One region of the Hydrogenophaga taeniospiralis genome, then DNA from elsewhere that is predicted to be linked to it. Evidence: riboswitches for the same ligand, from Rfam matches in the RefSeq annotation. Region 1 holds a riboswitch; the other holds the start of a gene.
The links. Region 1 has a riboswitch for S-adenosylhomocysteine ahead of metH (methionine synthase). Riboswitches for the same ligand answer to the same signal wherever they lie in the genome.
Positions count from the first base shown of each region.

Region 2: it holds a riboswitch for S-adenosylhomocysteine, as region 1 does, so the genes downstream of both, ahcY (adenosylhomocysteinase) here and metH (methionine synthase) in region 1, are expected to answer to the same signal.

Region 1 is NZ_JAHBAG010000001.1:925,875-932,276, reverse strand. Features, by position in the region: partial or broken gene KIH07_RS25520 (double zinc ribbon domain-containing protein) at 1-109, opposite strand, end outside; gene metH (methionine synthase) at 208-3,021, opposite strand; S-adenosyl-L-homocysteine riboswitch at 3,047-3,170, opposite strand; gene KIH07_RS04510 (sigma 54-interacting transcriptional regulator) at 3,251-4,852, shown strand; gene KIH07_RS04505 (hypothetical protein) at 4,941-5,159, shown strand; gene KIH07_RS04500 (hypothetical protein) at 5,297-5,611, opposite strand; gene KIH07_RS04495 (hypothetical protein) at 5,649-6,257, opposite strand; gene KIH07_RS04490 (hypothetical protein) at 6,345-6,402, opposite strand, start outside.
Region 2 is NZ_JAHBAG010000001.1:76,831-83,232, forward strand. Features, by position in the region: gene KIH07_RS00320 (Bug family tripartite tricarboxylate transporter substrate binding protein) at 1-9, opposite strand, end outside; gene KIH07_RS00325 (LysR family transcriptional regulator) at 137-1,402, opposite strand; gene KIH07_RS00330 (septal ring lytic transglycosylase RlpA family protein) at 1,457-1,876, opposite strand; gene metF (methylenetetrahydrofolate reductase [NAD(P)H]) at 1,873-2,703, opposite strand; gene KIH07_RS00340 (TlyA family RNA methyltransferase) at 2,740-3,507, opposite strand; gene ahcY (adenosylhomocysteinase) at 3,658-5,106, opposite strand; S-adenosyl-L-homocysteine riboswitch at 5,178-5,265, opposite strand; gene KIH07_RS00350 (HAD-IIB family hydrolase) at 5,321-6,124, shown strand; gene KIH07_RS00355 (MFS transporter) at 6,121-6,402, shown strand, end outside.

The DNA of each region.
Region 1 (6,402 bases):
GCGCGCCGCCGCGCGTCGACGCGGCCTCTGGCGGCAATGGCGCAGCGCAGCCCCTGCAGAACTTCGCCTTGTTCCTGTTTTCTGTTCCGCAAGCCTTGCACACCGCCATGATCTACCCGTCACTTGAAGTCTGGGCACTTTCTAGCACAGTGCGCCGATGCTGTGTCCCCGCAGGTGGTCGAGCGGGGGAATCTCCCATACAAACGGTTACAAGTTGGGCCCGAGCCAGCGCCGCAGTTCGCTGGCGGCCACGCCGCTGCGCTCGGCCAGGTCCTGCACCTGGTCTTCCCCGATCTTGCCGACGTTGAAGTAGCTGCTGTCCGGGTGGCTCAGGTAGAAGCCGCTCACGCTGGCCGCGGGCGTCATGGCCAGGCTTTCGGTCAGCGCCATGCCGATCTCGTCGGCCTGCAGCAGCGCGAACATGGCGCGCTTGACCGAATGGTCGGGGCAGGCCGGGTAGCCCGGCGCGGGGCGGATGCCCTGGTATTTCTCTTTGATGAGGTCTTCGCTGCTGAGCGCCTCGTCGGCCGCGTAGCCCCAGAGGTCGGTGCGCACGCGGTGGTGCAGGCACTCGGCGAAGGCTTCGGCCAGGCGGTCGGCGAGCGACTTGAACAGGATGGCCGAGTAGTCGTCGTTGGCGTCCAGGAACTGCCGCTCCTTCTTGTCGGCGCCCAGGCCGGCGGTGACGGCGAACAGGCCCACATAGTCGTTGGCGACCCCCTTGGGCGCCACGAAATCGGCCAGGCAGCGGCTGGGGCGCAGCACGCCGTCCACCTCCTGCTTCTCGGTCTGCTGGCGCAGGCCGTGCCAGGTGAGCGCCACCTGGCTGCGGCTCTCGTCGGTGTAGAGCTCGATGTCGTCGTCGTTCACCGTGTTGGCCGGGTACAGGCCGATCACGCCGTTGGCGCTGAGCCAGCGGCCTTCGATGATCTTCTTGAGCATGGCCTGCGCATCGGCGAACACCTTGGTGGCCTGCTCGCCCACCACCTCGTCGCTCAGGATCGCGGGGTAGGGGCCGGCGAGGTCCCAGGTCTGGAAGAACGGGCCCCAGTCGATGTATTTCGCGATCTCGGCGAGGTCGAAGTTCTTGAACTGGCGCTTGCCGATGAATTTCGGCTGGGTGGGTTGGTAGCTGGCCCAGGCGGATTCGGAGGCACCCTCACCCCTGCCCTCTCCCGCCTGCGGGAGAGGGGGCAAGGCGGGCAGCCACTTGTTGGCGCGGGCCTGGGCCAGCGGCCACAGCGGCACCTGCTTCTTGTTGGCGTGCTGGGTGCGCACTCGGTGGTAGTCGGCGTTGAGCTCGGCGATGTACTTCACCCGGCTGTCGCCGATCAGGCTCTGCGCCACGCTCACGCTGCGCGAGGCGTCGGGCACGTAGACCACCGGGCCCTCGTAGTGCGGCGAAATCTTCACCGCCGTGTGCACGCGGCTGGTGGTGGCGCCGCCGATCAGCAGCGGAATGCCCTTCTCGCGGAAGTGCGGGTCCTTCTGCATCTCGCCGGCCACGTACTGCATCTCTTCCAGGCTGGGCGTGATCAGGCCGGACAGGCCCACGATGTCGGCGCCCTCTTCCTTGGCCTTGGCCAGGATCTCGTGGCAGGGCACCATCACGCCCATGTTCACCACCTCGAAGTTGTTGCACTGCAAGACCACGGTGACGATGTTCTTGCCGATGTCGTGCACGTCGCCTTTCACCGTGGCGATCACGATCTTGCCCTTGGGTTTCACGTCCGCGCCCGCGGCCTGCTGCGCCAGTTTCTCTGCCTCGATGTAGGGCAGCAGGTGGGCCACGGCCTGCTTCATCACGCGCGCGCTCTTCACCACCTGGGGCAGGAACATCTTGCCCTGGCCAAACAGGTCGCCGACCACGTTCATGCCGTCCATCAGCGGGCCTTCGATCACGTTGAGCGGGCGCCCGCCCTCGCGCTCGATCTCGCGCCACATCTCTTCGGTGTCTTCGCTGATGAACTCGTTCATGCCGCGCACCAGCGCGTGGCTCAGGCGCTCGCGGATCGGCAGCGCACGCCACTCGTTCTTCTTGCTCTCGTCCTTGGCACCGCTCTTGGCGGTCTCGGCCACCTCCACCAGGCGCTCGCCGGCGTCTGGGCGGCGGTTCAGCACCACGTCCTCAACACGCTCGCGCAGTTCAGGCTCCAGCTCGTCGTACACGCCCACCATGCCCGCGTTGACGATGCCCATGTCCATGCCGGCCTGGATCGCGTGGTACAGGAACACGGTGTGGATCGCCTCGCGCACCGGGTCGTTGCCGCGGAAGCTGAACGACACGTTGGACACGCCGCCGCTCACCTTGGCGCCCGGCAGGTGCTGCTTGATCCAGCGCGTGGCGTTGATGAAATCGACCGCGTAGTTGTTGTGCTCTTCGATGCCGGTGGCGATGGCGAAGATGTTGGGGTCGAAGATGATGTCTTCGGGCGGGAAGCCCACCTCGTCCACCAGGATGCGGTAGGCGCGCTCGCAGATCTCGACCTTGCGCTCGTAGGTGTCGGCCTGGCCCTTTTCGTCGAAGGCCATCACCACGGCCGCCGCGCCGTAGCGCTTCACCAGCCGCGCCTGGCGCTTGAACTCGTCCACGCCTTCTTTCATGCTGATCGAGTTGACGACGCCCTTGCCCTGCACGCAGCGCAGGCCGGCTTCGATCACCTCCCACTTGGAGCTGTCCACCATCACCGGCACGCGCGCGATGTCGGGCTCGCCCGCGATCAGGTTCAGGAACTTCACCATCGCGGCCTTGCTGTCGAGCATGGCCTCGTCCATGTTGATGTCGATCACCTGCGCGCCGTTCTCCACCTGCTGGCGCGCCACGGCCAGCGCCTGCTCGTACTCGCCGTTCAGGATCATGCGGGCGAAGGCCTTGGAGCCGGTGACGTTGGTGCGTTCGCCCACGTTCACGAACAGGCTGCCTGCGCCAATGCGCAGCGGCTCCAGGCCGGACAGCAGCATGGGCGGCACGGCGGCGGCGTGGGACGGGGCGGAAACGGTGGAATCGGAAACAACGGACATGAGGCTCACCAGGGTTGCGGGCAAAAACTGGTGAGCGCCGTTGGGGGTCTGTACGACCAGCCAGGGCCGTGTGGCCCCGACGTCTCAAGCCTGACACCGGGTGCGGGCATCTGGCCGATGCCCCCGGCGCTGCAGCGCTCCTTGAGAGGGGGTGATTTTAGCCGCCAACGGCGCCAGGCACGGCACTGGTGCGATGTTTGCTTGTGCTCCCGCCAACCACTCCACGCCCATGCCACCCCACCGCACAGACCCCGACACCCCCGGCACCGACTGGCACGCCCAGGAGCTGCTGCTCATGCGCGAGGTGATGAAGCTCGTGGGCCGCAGCCTGGCGCCGGCTTTTGTGTTGCGCGAGATGCTGCATTTGATGAGCGAGCTGCTGGGCCTGAACCGGGGGCGCATGGTGCTGGCCGACGAGGCGGCGCCGGGCGCGGAGCGCACCGCCTCCATTCGCCACGCCTACGGCCTCACCGCCGAAGAGGCGGCGCGCGGCGTGTTCCGCTGGGGCGAGGGCATCACCGGCCGCGTGCTGGCCAGCGGCCTGCCGGCCATCGTGCAGGACGTGGACGCCGAGCCCTTGTTCCTCTTTCGCACCGTGGCGCGCGCCCAGCTGCCGCCGCAGACCGTGGCCTTCATCGCGCTGCCGATCGAGGTCAACGGCGCCACCGTGGGCGTGCTGGCCTGCCACCGCATCCGCAGCCGCCAGCGGCACCTGAACGACGACCTGGCGCTGCTGCGCATCCTGGCCACGCTGGCCGGCCAGCTGCTGCAGCTGGAGCAGCTGGTGGCCGAAGAGCGGCGCCAGCTGGCCGCGCGCAACGAGGCGCTGGAGCGTGCGATCGACCTGGGCAGCGCGCGCTACGGGCTGATCGGCCGCTCGCCCGCGCTGCTGCGGGCGCTGGGCGAGCTGGAGCGCGTCTCGCAGTCGCAGGCCACGGTGCTGCTGCTGGGCGAGTCGGGCACCGGCAAGGAGCTGTTTGCCCGCGCGGTGCACCTGGCCAGCGGCCGGCGCGACCAGCCCTTCATCAAGGTCAACTGCTCGGCCATTCCCGACACGCTGTTCGAGTCCGAACTGTTCGGCTACGAGCGCGGCGCCTTCACCGGCGCGAGCACGGCGCGCGCGGGCTGGTTCGAGCAGGCCAACAGCGGCACCATCTTTCTGGACGAGATCGGCGAGCTGCCGCTGGCCATGCAGAGCAAGCTGCTGCGCACGCTGCAGGAAGGCACGCTGGTGCGCCTGGGCGGCACGCGCGAGATCCGCATCGACGTGCGGCTGGTCGCGGCCACCAACCGCGACCTGGCGCGCGAGGTGCAGGCCGGCGGCTTCCGGCAGGACCTGTATTACCGCCTCAACGTGATCCCGATCCGCCTGCCCAGCCTGCGCGAGCGGCGCGAAGACGTGCGCGCGCTGGCGCTGCATTTCGTGAGCCGCGCCAACCAGGCGCACCAGCGCAACGTCAACCTCGCGCCCGACGCGCTGGCGCGGCTGGAGGCGCACGACTGGCCCGGCAACATCCGCGAGCTGGGCAACCTGATCGAGCGCCTGGTGCTGCTGGCCGACCACACGCTGGTGACGGCCGCGGCGCTGGAGCGCTTCATGCCCGAGGCGCTGGGCGATGCCCGCCCCGCGCCAGCCTCGGCACCGATCCCGCCCGCCCTGCCCGCAGGCGCAGGGCTGGTGCGCGACTACCAGAGCGCTGGCTCACACAACGCCCAGACGCTGCAAGACGCGCTGACCCGCCACCAAGGCAACCAGTCGCGTGCGGCGCAAAGCCTGGGGCTCACGCTTCGGCAGTTTGGCTACCGGCTGCGCAAGGCGGGGTTGCGGTGAAGACCGGGGTGAAAGGTGGCCGTGAAAGCCAGCGCTCGGGATGTGTGACAGCATCAGCGCTGTTCCCCAAGATTTGACAGAAGCCGCCATGAAAACCATTGACGAGATGCTGAACCTGGCATTGCTGACCCCCGATGAGCACCAACAGATCAGCAGCTGGATCGCACAGGCCGACACGCCTGACGAAATTTTGAAGATGCCGCGCTTGTTGTGGCGGGCCGTCGAACGGGCCAGCGCGGTCATGGGCATCGACGAAGACCTGATGCGCCCGCCGGCGCTGGATGCTGACGACTTGGTTTGCGGATAGACGACGGGTCGAACTGGTTGCGTGCCGAGGGGCGCGCATGTTGCTCATTGGCCAGGAGCGGCCATCGCTCATTCGGTAACGCCGCCGTTCACCGGTTGCGCTGAGCGGCGCGCACGCCGCTGTCTGAGCTTGGCCCTTTATCCCTCACGCGTCTGCTCCAGCGAGATGTTGACGGCATCATTTTTCAGCCACCCTCGCGCGCGCTCAAGCGCCTCACCGGGCGTCTTGAGCCGCAAGCTATCCGCCACGAATTCGACGTCGTATGTCGCTCCATGCCATAGCTCCAGCTCAAACCCATCCTCGACTTTGCGGAGCTCGAGTGAGTGTACGTTCTTGAGCCCAAACGCCAAGACAAATGGGCCGCGCTGTTTGTCATCGCGGACGCTAATGTCCTGACAAAGGTCTGCCATTCCATCGGCTAGCGCGGAAATCTGTGTGCGCACGTCGCTCATGCCGTCAAACGTTTGAATTCACCGGCGCTGCGCGGCCTCATCGCGCAGCGTCCGGTGGAATGATGGGTTGGGCGCGTTGAGATTTTCGCAAATACTGGAGAAGGTCATAGACATCCCCTTTGCAGCCCGATGACGAGAAGTCCAAGGGTCCCACACCGATTTGGATGCCAACAAAGTCGCTGTAGTCCTGTATGTTTTGCACAAACTCTTTCAGCTGCTCATTTGTTGATGCCCCCATGGCAATGCCTTTGAAATGGCATTCCCGATCTCGGTGTGCAAGGATTCGGTGTCGAGCTGGCTTCAGAAGTTCTCCATAGTCAAGGATGGCTTTCGCTCTGCTGCGAATCTCATCAGTTAATAGGGATTCGTCTTCAAGCTGTTGGTTTAAGAGTTGAACGGTGAGGTTCTCTCTGTCTTTCCCGCGGACCGCAGTGACAGCAGGGTCTATCAGTTTGACCACCTGGAGAATCCAGTCGCGTTGCAGGATTTCAGCAACGTCAGTGAAGAAGGTGGGGGCAATAGCTGTCAGCAGCGATCTGTTCTCATCGCAGTAGAGGGCGTTATACGTGTTGTAGTCTCGCCGCACATTGATTAGGCACTCTCTTAGCTGCTCGAAATCATCAATTAACTTTTGCGGGACCGTCATAAGAGCGCCCAACGTTGGAGGCCAACGGCGAACAATACACGCCGCGAAGCGGCAACCTGATGTTGCTTGTCCGTGTGGGCCGAAGTGTTAAACGTCATTTTCAGCATAGTAAATAATTCTCTCGACTAATGAAGGAAGGTCCAGC
Region 2 (6,402 bases), 850 kb from region 1:
GTCTGACATGAAAACTCCGTTGGCGAGAATGGGATGCGGATGAGGTTGCCAGAAGTGTCTCCACCACGGCCCCTCCGGACCAACGCTCAATGGGCTCGAACCTTCGCGTTTGACTTATACGGCCATGGGACAAACCCTAGCGATCCGGCACACCCGTGGTTTCAATACCCGTCCAGGAGCGACCCACCGCCTGCAACGCCGCCTGCAGCCCCTGGCATGCGAGGGACGGCAGGCCGTCGCGGCGCAGCGTGATGCCGATCCGGCGTTCGGTGCCCCTCAACACCAGGGGGAGCACTTCGAGCAAACCGGAGTCCACGTCCGTCTTGATCTGCTGGGGAGACAACAGGGCCACGACGTCCCCCATCAGCAGCATCGCCCGCACGACCGAAGGGCTGTTGGCCTGCAGGCAGACACGGGGCAACCAGCCCACCGCTGCGAACACGCCATCGAAGGCCCGTCGCGCCGGCGTCCCAGGCAGGGGAGCCACCCAGGTCGCCGTCCGCAGGGCCCCCAGCTGCAAGCGCCGATCCGCGAGCGCACAGGGATGACCCCGCCGGACCACCGCGACCAGAGAGTCCACGAAAAGCTCGTGCTCGACCATGTCGCCGGGCGACTGCTCACCGCGCAGCGGGCCGACCATCAGATCCACATCGCCTTGTCGCAACAGCCGCAACAGCGTCTCGTAGGTGCCATCCACCACGGTGGCCAGCACCCCCGGCTGGGTCCGCAGCAGACGGGACAAGGCCTGCGGAACCAAGGCCGTGCTGGCCATGGGCAAGGCCCCCACGACCAGTTCACCCCGCGGCTGACCAAGGAAGGTGGCCACCTCCTCGTGGGCGATGCGCAGCTCGCCCAGTGCGAGCTTCACGTGGCGCACCAGGCAGTCGCCGGCCTCCGTCAGTCGCGTGCCCTGTGCCGATCGCCTGAACAACGGCGTCGCGACCATGCGCTGCAACGCCTGGAGGTTTTGGTGTATGGCCGACTGCGAAAGACCCAGCTGCGCCGCCGCCGCAGACTCACCCGAAGCGCCCGACACCGCCACCAGCGACAGCATCATGGCGTCGGTCACCGTCCGCTCGAGAGCGGATGGCCGCGACCCGGAGCCAGCGGCACCCCAGCGCTTCTCGATCTCGGCATGTGCCGCGATCAGGTGGGCCAGGGCACGGTGGGTCCTGAGGGCAAGCACCCGACCGGCCGGCGTGCAGGCCATGCCCCTTGCCCCACGCTCGAACAACGGCAAGCCCAGACGCTGTTCGGCCTGTCGCAGCGAACGGGATACCGCCGAAACCGACCGGAAAAGCGGCTCAGCCGCGCGGGTGGCACTGCCGGTCTGGGCCACGGCAGACACGGCCCGCAGCCAGCGCAAGGGCAATCGTTCCGTGAGATGGGCAGCCCGATTCATGACAAGGGATTCGTCAGAGCGCCGTCGGGTGGACTCGTACCGGCAGGTTCGTCTTCAAGGCCTGAGCAACACCACCTGGGCCGTGCCGGACTGGACCAGCCCGATGGCCGCTGCGGCGGCGCGGCTGAGGTCGATGACACGGCCCTTGGCGAAGGGACCGCGGTCGTTGATGCGCACCACCACCTCCTGGCCGCTGCCCAGGTGGCGCACCCGCACCCGTGTGCCGAACGGCAGGGTCTTGTGGGCGGCCGTCAGCGCATGCATGTCGAACGGCTCGCCGCTGGCGGTGCGCCGGCCCTGGAACTGCTGGCCATACCAGGAGGCCATGCCGCGCTCGATCTCACCGCCGCCCGGCCCGTCCCATGGCCCACCGGGCAACCCCAGGTCGGGCAGCGACGGCTCGCGCGTGGTGGAGCAACCACCCAGCCACAGCGCCGTGGCCAGGGTCAGCAGCAGCGCGGCCCGCGAGTTCATGACAACCGCAGGCGCTGCACGATCTCCACCGTCGCGGCGCTCTGGTTCATGGTGTAGAAGTGCAGCCCGGGCACGCCGGCGCGGTGCAGGCGATCGCACAGGTCGCTCACCACGTCCAGCCCGAAGGCCTTGATGGACGCGGTGTCGTCGCCATAGGCCTGCAGGCGCATGCGGATCCAGCGCGGAATCTCGGCGCCGCAGGCGTCGGAGAAGCGCATCAGCTGGGTGGAGCTGGTGATGGGCATGATGCCCGGCACCACCGGCACGTCCACGCCCTGCTGGCGCAGGTCGTCCATGTAGCGGAAGTAGGCGTCGCTGTTGAAGAAGTACTGGGTGATGCCCGAGTTCGCGCCGGCCCGGACCTTGGCCACGAACGCGTCCAGGTCGGCCTGCGGCGACTTGGCCTGCGGGTGGGTTTCCGGGTAGGCCGCCACCTCGATGTGGAACTGGTCGCCGGTTTCGGCGCGCACGAAGGCCACCAGATCGCTGGCGTAGCGGAACTCGCCGCCCAGGCCGTAGCCGCTGGGCAGATCGCCGCGCAGGGCCACCAGGCGGTGAATGCCGGCACCCGCATAGGCCGCGAGCCGCTCGCGGATGGACTCGCGCGACTGGCCGATGCAGCTCAGGTGCGGCGCCGCCGAGCAGCCCTCGGCCATGATCTCGGTCACGGCCTGCAGCGTGCCGTCCTGCGTGGAGCCGCCGGCGCCAAAGGTGACCGAGCAGAACTCGGGCTTGAGCGCGTAGAGCCGCTGGCGCACGGCGCGCAGCTTCTCGGCGCCGTCGGGTGTCTTGGGCGGAAAAAACTCGAAACTCAGTGGCAGAGCCATGGTGTTGCCTCAGTGGGGTGGCACGGGGCGCCGGCCTCAGACCGTGCGCCGCGCCCAGACAAAAAATTCGCGGTTGCCGTCACCGCCGGTGATGGCGCTTTCAAAATAGTCCTGCATCGCCAGCCCGTTGTCCAGGCAGGCCTGTTCGATTCGCTCGCGCACCCGTGCGTAGCTCGTGGCGCTCTTCACCAGGCCGCCCTTGCCGATGTGTTCGGGCTGCAGCTCGAACTGCGGCTTGACCAACATCAGCAAGTCGCCACCGCCTTTCAACAGCGGCACGATGGCCGGCCACACCAGGGTCTGCGAGATGAACGACAGGTCGCCCACGATCAGGTCGAACGGTGCCGCGGCGGCCTCGCCACCGGCTTGCGCCAGGTGCTCCGCCGTGAGTTCGCGGGCGTTGCATTTTTCGATGCAGACCACGCGCGCATCGCCGTGCAACTTGGGGTGCAGCTGACCCTGCCCGACATCGACGCCCACCACCTGCGCGGCGCCGCGCTGCAGCAGGCAGTCGGTGAAGCCACCGCTGCTCTGGCCCACGTCCAGACAACGCAGACCGGTCACATCGATGCCGCCGTGCAGGAGCGCGCCTTCCAGCTTCAGGCCGCCACGCGACACGAAACGCGACTCCGCCGTGTCCAGCAGCTCCAGCTCCACCGTCTCACGCAGTTCGTCGCCGTTTTTGGTGACGGCCTTCCAGTCGCCACCGGCCAGGCGCCAGCGCACGCCAGCGGCGATCAGCCGCTGGGCCTGCGAGCGCGAAGCGGCGAGGCCGCGTTCGACGAGAAGTTGATCAGCACGCATGAGCTGTAGATTTCCAGAGGAACCGCCACGTCAACGACACGCGGCCAGCGGCCGAAAGGCCACGCGCCGCCCCAGGGCGCCGCGGAACCGGCTTCGCCGGGCCGCCAGCGCCGCCCCCTGGGGAGTGACGCCGAAGGCGGCGCGGGGGGATCAATACCTATACGTGTCGGGCTTGTACGGGCCTTGCTTGGGCACGCCGATGTACGCCGCCTGCTCGTCGCTCAGCTCGCTCAGCATCGCGCCCACCTTCTTCAGGTGCAGGCGCGCGACCTTCTCGTCCAGGTGCTTGGGCAGCACGTAGACCTTGCCCACGTCGTAGCCTTCGGGGTGGGTGAACAGCTCGATCTGGGCGATGGTCTGGTTGGCGAAGCTCGACGACATCACGAAGCTGGGGTGGCCGGTGCCGCAGCCCAGGTTCACCAGCCGGCCCTTGGCCAGCAGGATGATCTTCTTGCCGTCCGGGAAGATCACGTGGTCCACCTGGGGCTTGATCTCTTCCCACTGGCACTTTTCTTCCAGCTTGGCGACCTGGATCTCGTTGTCGAAGTGGCCGATGTTGCAGACGATGGCCTGGTCCTTCATGGCGGCCATGTGCTCGAAGGTGATCACGTCGCGGTTGCCGGTGGTGGTCACGAAGATGTCGGCCTTGTCGGCGGCGTACTCCATGGTCACGACCTTGTAGCCTTCCATCGCGGCCTGCAGGGCGTTGATGGGGTCGATCTCGGTCACCCAGACCTGGGCGGAGAGGGCGCGCAGGGCCTGGGCCGAGCCCTTGCCCACGTCGCCGTAGCCGGCCACGCAAGCCACCTTGCCGGCGATCATCACGTCGGTGGCGCGCTTGATGCCGTCCACCAGGCTCTCGCGGCAGCCGTAGAGGTTGTCGAACTTGCTCTTGGTCACCGAGTCGTTCACGTTGATGGCGCGGAACAGCAGCGTGCCCTTGGCCGACATCTCCTTCAGGCGGTGCACGCCCGTGGTGGTCTCTTCGGTCACGCCGATGATCTGGGCGCTCTTGCGGCTGTACCAGGTGCTGTCCTCGGCCAGCTTGGCCTTGATGGCGGCGAACAGGATGCGCTCTTCTTCGCTGCCCGGGTGGGCCAGCACGGACAGGTCTTTTTCGGCGCGCTTGCCCAGATGCATCAGCAGCGTGGCGTCACCGCCGTCGTCCAGGATCATGTTCGGGCCTTCGCCTTCACTGCCCTTGGGGCCAAAGTCGAAGATGCGGTGGGTGTAGTCCCAGTAGTCGACCAGGGTCTCGCCCTTGACGGCGAACACCGGCGTGCCGGCGGCGGCGATGGCGGCAGCGGCGTGGTCCTGCGTGGAGAAGATGTTGCACGAGGCCCAGCGCACTTCGGCGCCCAGGGCCTGCAGGGTCTCGATCAGCACGGCCGTCTGGATGGTCATGTGCAGCGAGCCGGTGATGCGCGCGCCCTTGAGCGATTGCTTGGGCGCGAATTCTTCGCGGATGGCCATCAGACCGGGCATTTCGGTCTCGGCGATGCGGATTTCCTTGCGGCCCCAGTCGGCCAGGCCGATGTCGGTGATGGCGCAGTCGGTCAGATTGGCCGATGCAGCGGCGGCGGGAATGCGTGCGTTCATGGTTCGCTCCTGAGAAGGTTGAATGAACCACCCCACGCGCGAAACGGGAATAAAAAAGCCCATCGCACGGAAGTGGATGAGCGTCGTTGCATGGATTTCCGAGCCTCACGCCCCGCGCTGACCGGTGGTCAGGGGTGCGCTGCAACGCTCCTCGGATGGCAACGATTCTAACGCAGGCGCCCGTTTTGGCTATCTGCGAAACTGGCGGGCCTTTATGACCCATCCCCCGCTATCCGACTGGCCGCTGGCCGAGCGCGCGCGCATCCACGGCGTGCTCACCGACATCGACGACACGCTCACCACCGAGGGCGTGATCACGCCCGACGCCCTGGCCGCCCTGCACGCGCTGCGCGCCGCCGGCCTGCCGGTGTTCGCCATCACCGGGCGCCCGGCGGGCTGGAGCGAGGCCTTTGCCCTGGCCTGGCCGGTGAACGCCATCGTGGCGGAGAACGGTGCCGTGGCGCTGTGGCGCGGCGCCGATGGCGCGCTGTGCAAGGCCTGGCTGCAGGACGAGGCCACCCGCCGCGCGAACTTCGCGCAACTGCAGGCGGTGGCGCAAAACATCCTGACCACACTGCCACACACCCGCTTGTCGCAGGACAGCCCGGGGCGCGAGACCGACATCGCCATCGACCACAGCGAGTTCGCCCACCTGGACGACGCGTCGATCCACGCGGTGGTGCGCCTCATGCGGGCCGGTGGCCTGAACGCCACGGTCAGCTCCATCCACATCAACGGCTGGATCGGCGGACACGACAAGCTCGCCGGCGCGCGATGGATCGTGCGCAGCCACCTGGCGGTCGAGCTCGACGCCGAGCTCGACCGCTGGGTCTACGTGGGCGACTCCACCAACGACGCGCGCATGTTCGGCCACTTTGCGCACAGCGTGGGCGTGGCCAACGTGGCGCGCTTCTGGGACCAGCTGACGCACCGCCCGCGCTACGTGACGCCAGGCGAACGCGGCGCGGGCTTCGCCGAGCTGGCACACGCTGTGCTCACCGCGAAGGCGATCGCATGATCGAACACCCGCTGCCGCCCGGCCACGGCGGCTCGCCCCTGCCCGCCGCCGCCCCGGCCCGTGCCCGGCTCGGCCTGGTGGCCATCTTCGGCGCCACCTTCTTCGAGCTGGTGGGCTATTTCATGCTGCTGCCGCTGCTGCTGTTGCGGCTCAAGGGCGACGGCGTGTCCACCACGCTGGCCGGGCTGTTCGCGGCCAGCGGCTGGGTGGGCGTGTTTCTCATCACGCCGTTCGCCTCGGCCATCACCCAGCGGCTCGGGCGCCGGCCCACGCTGTGG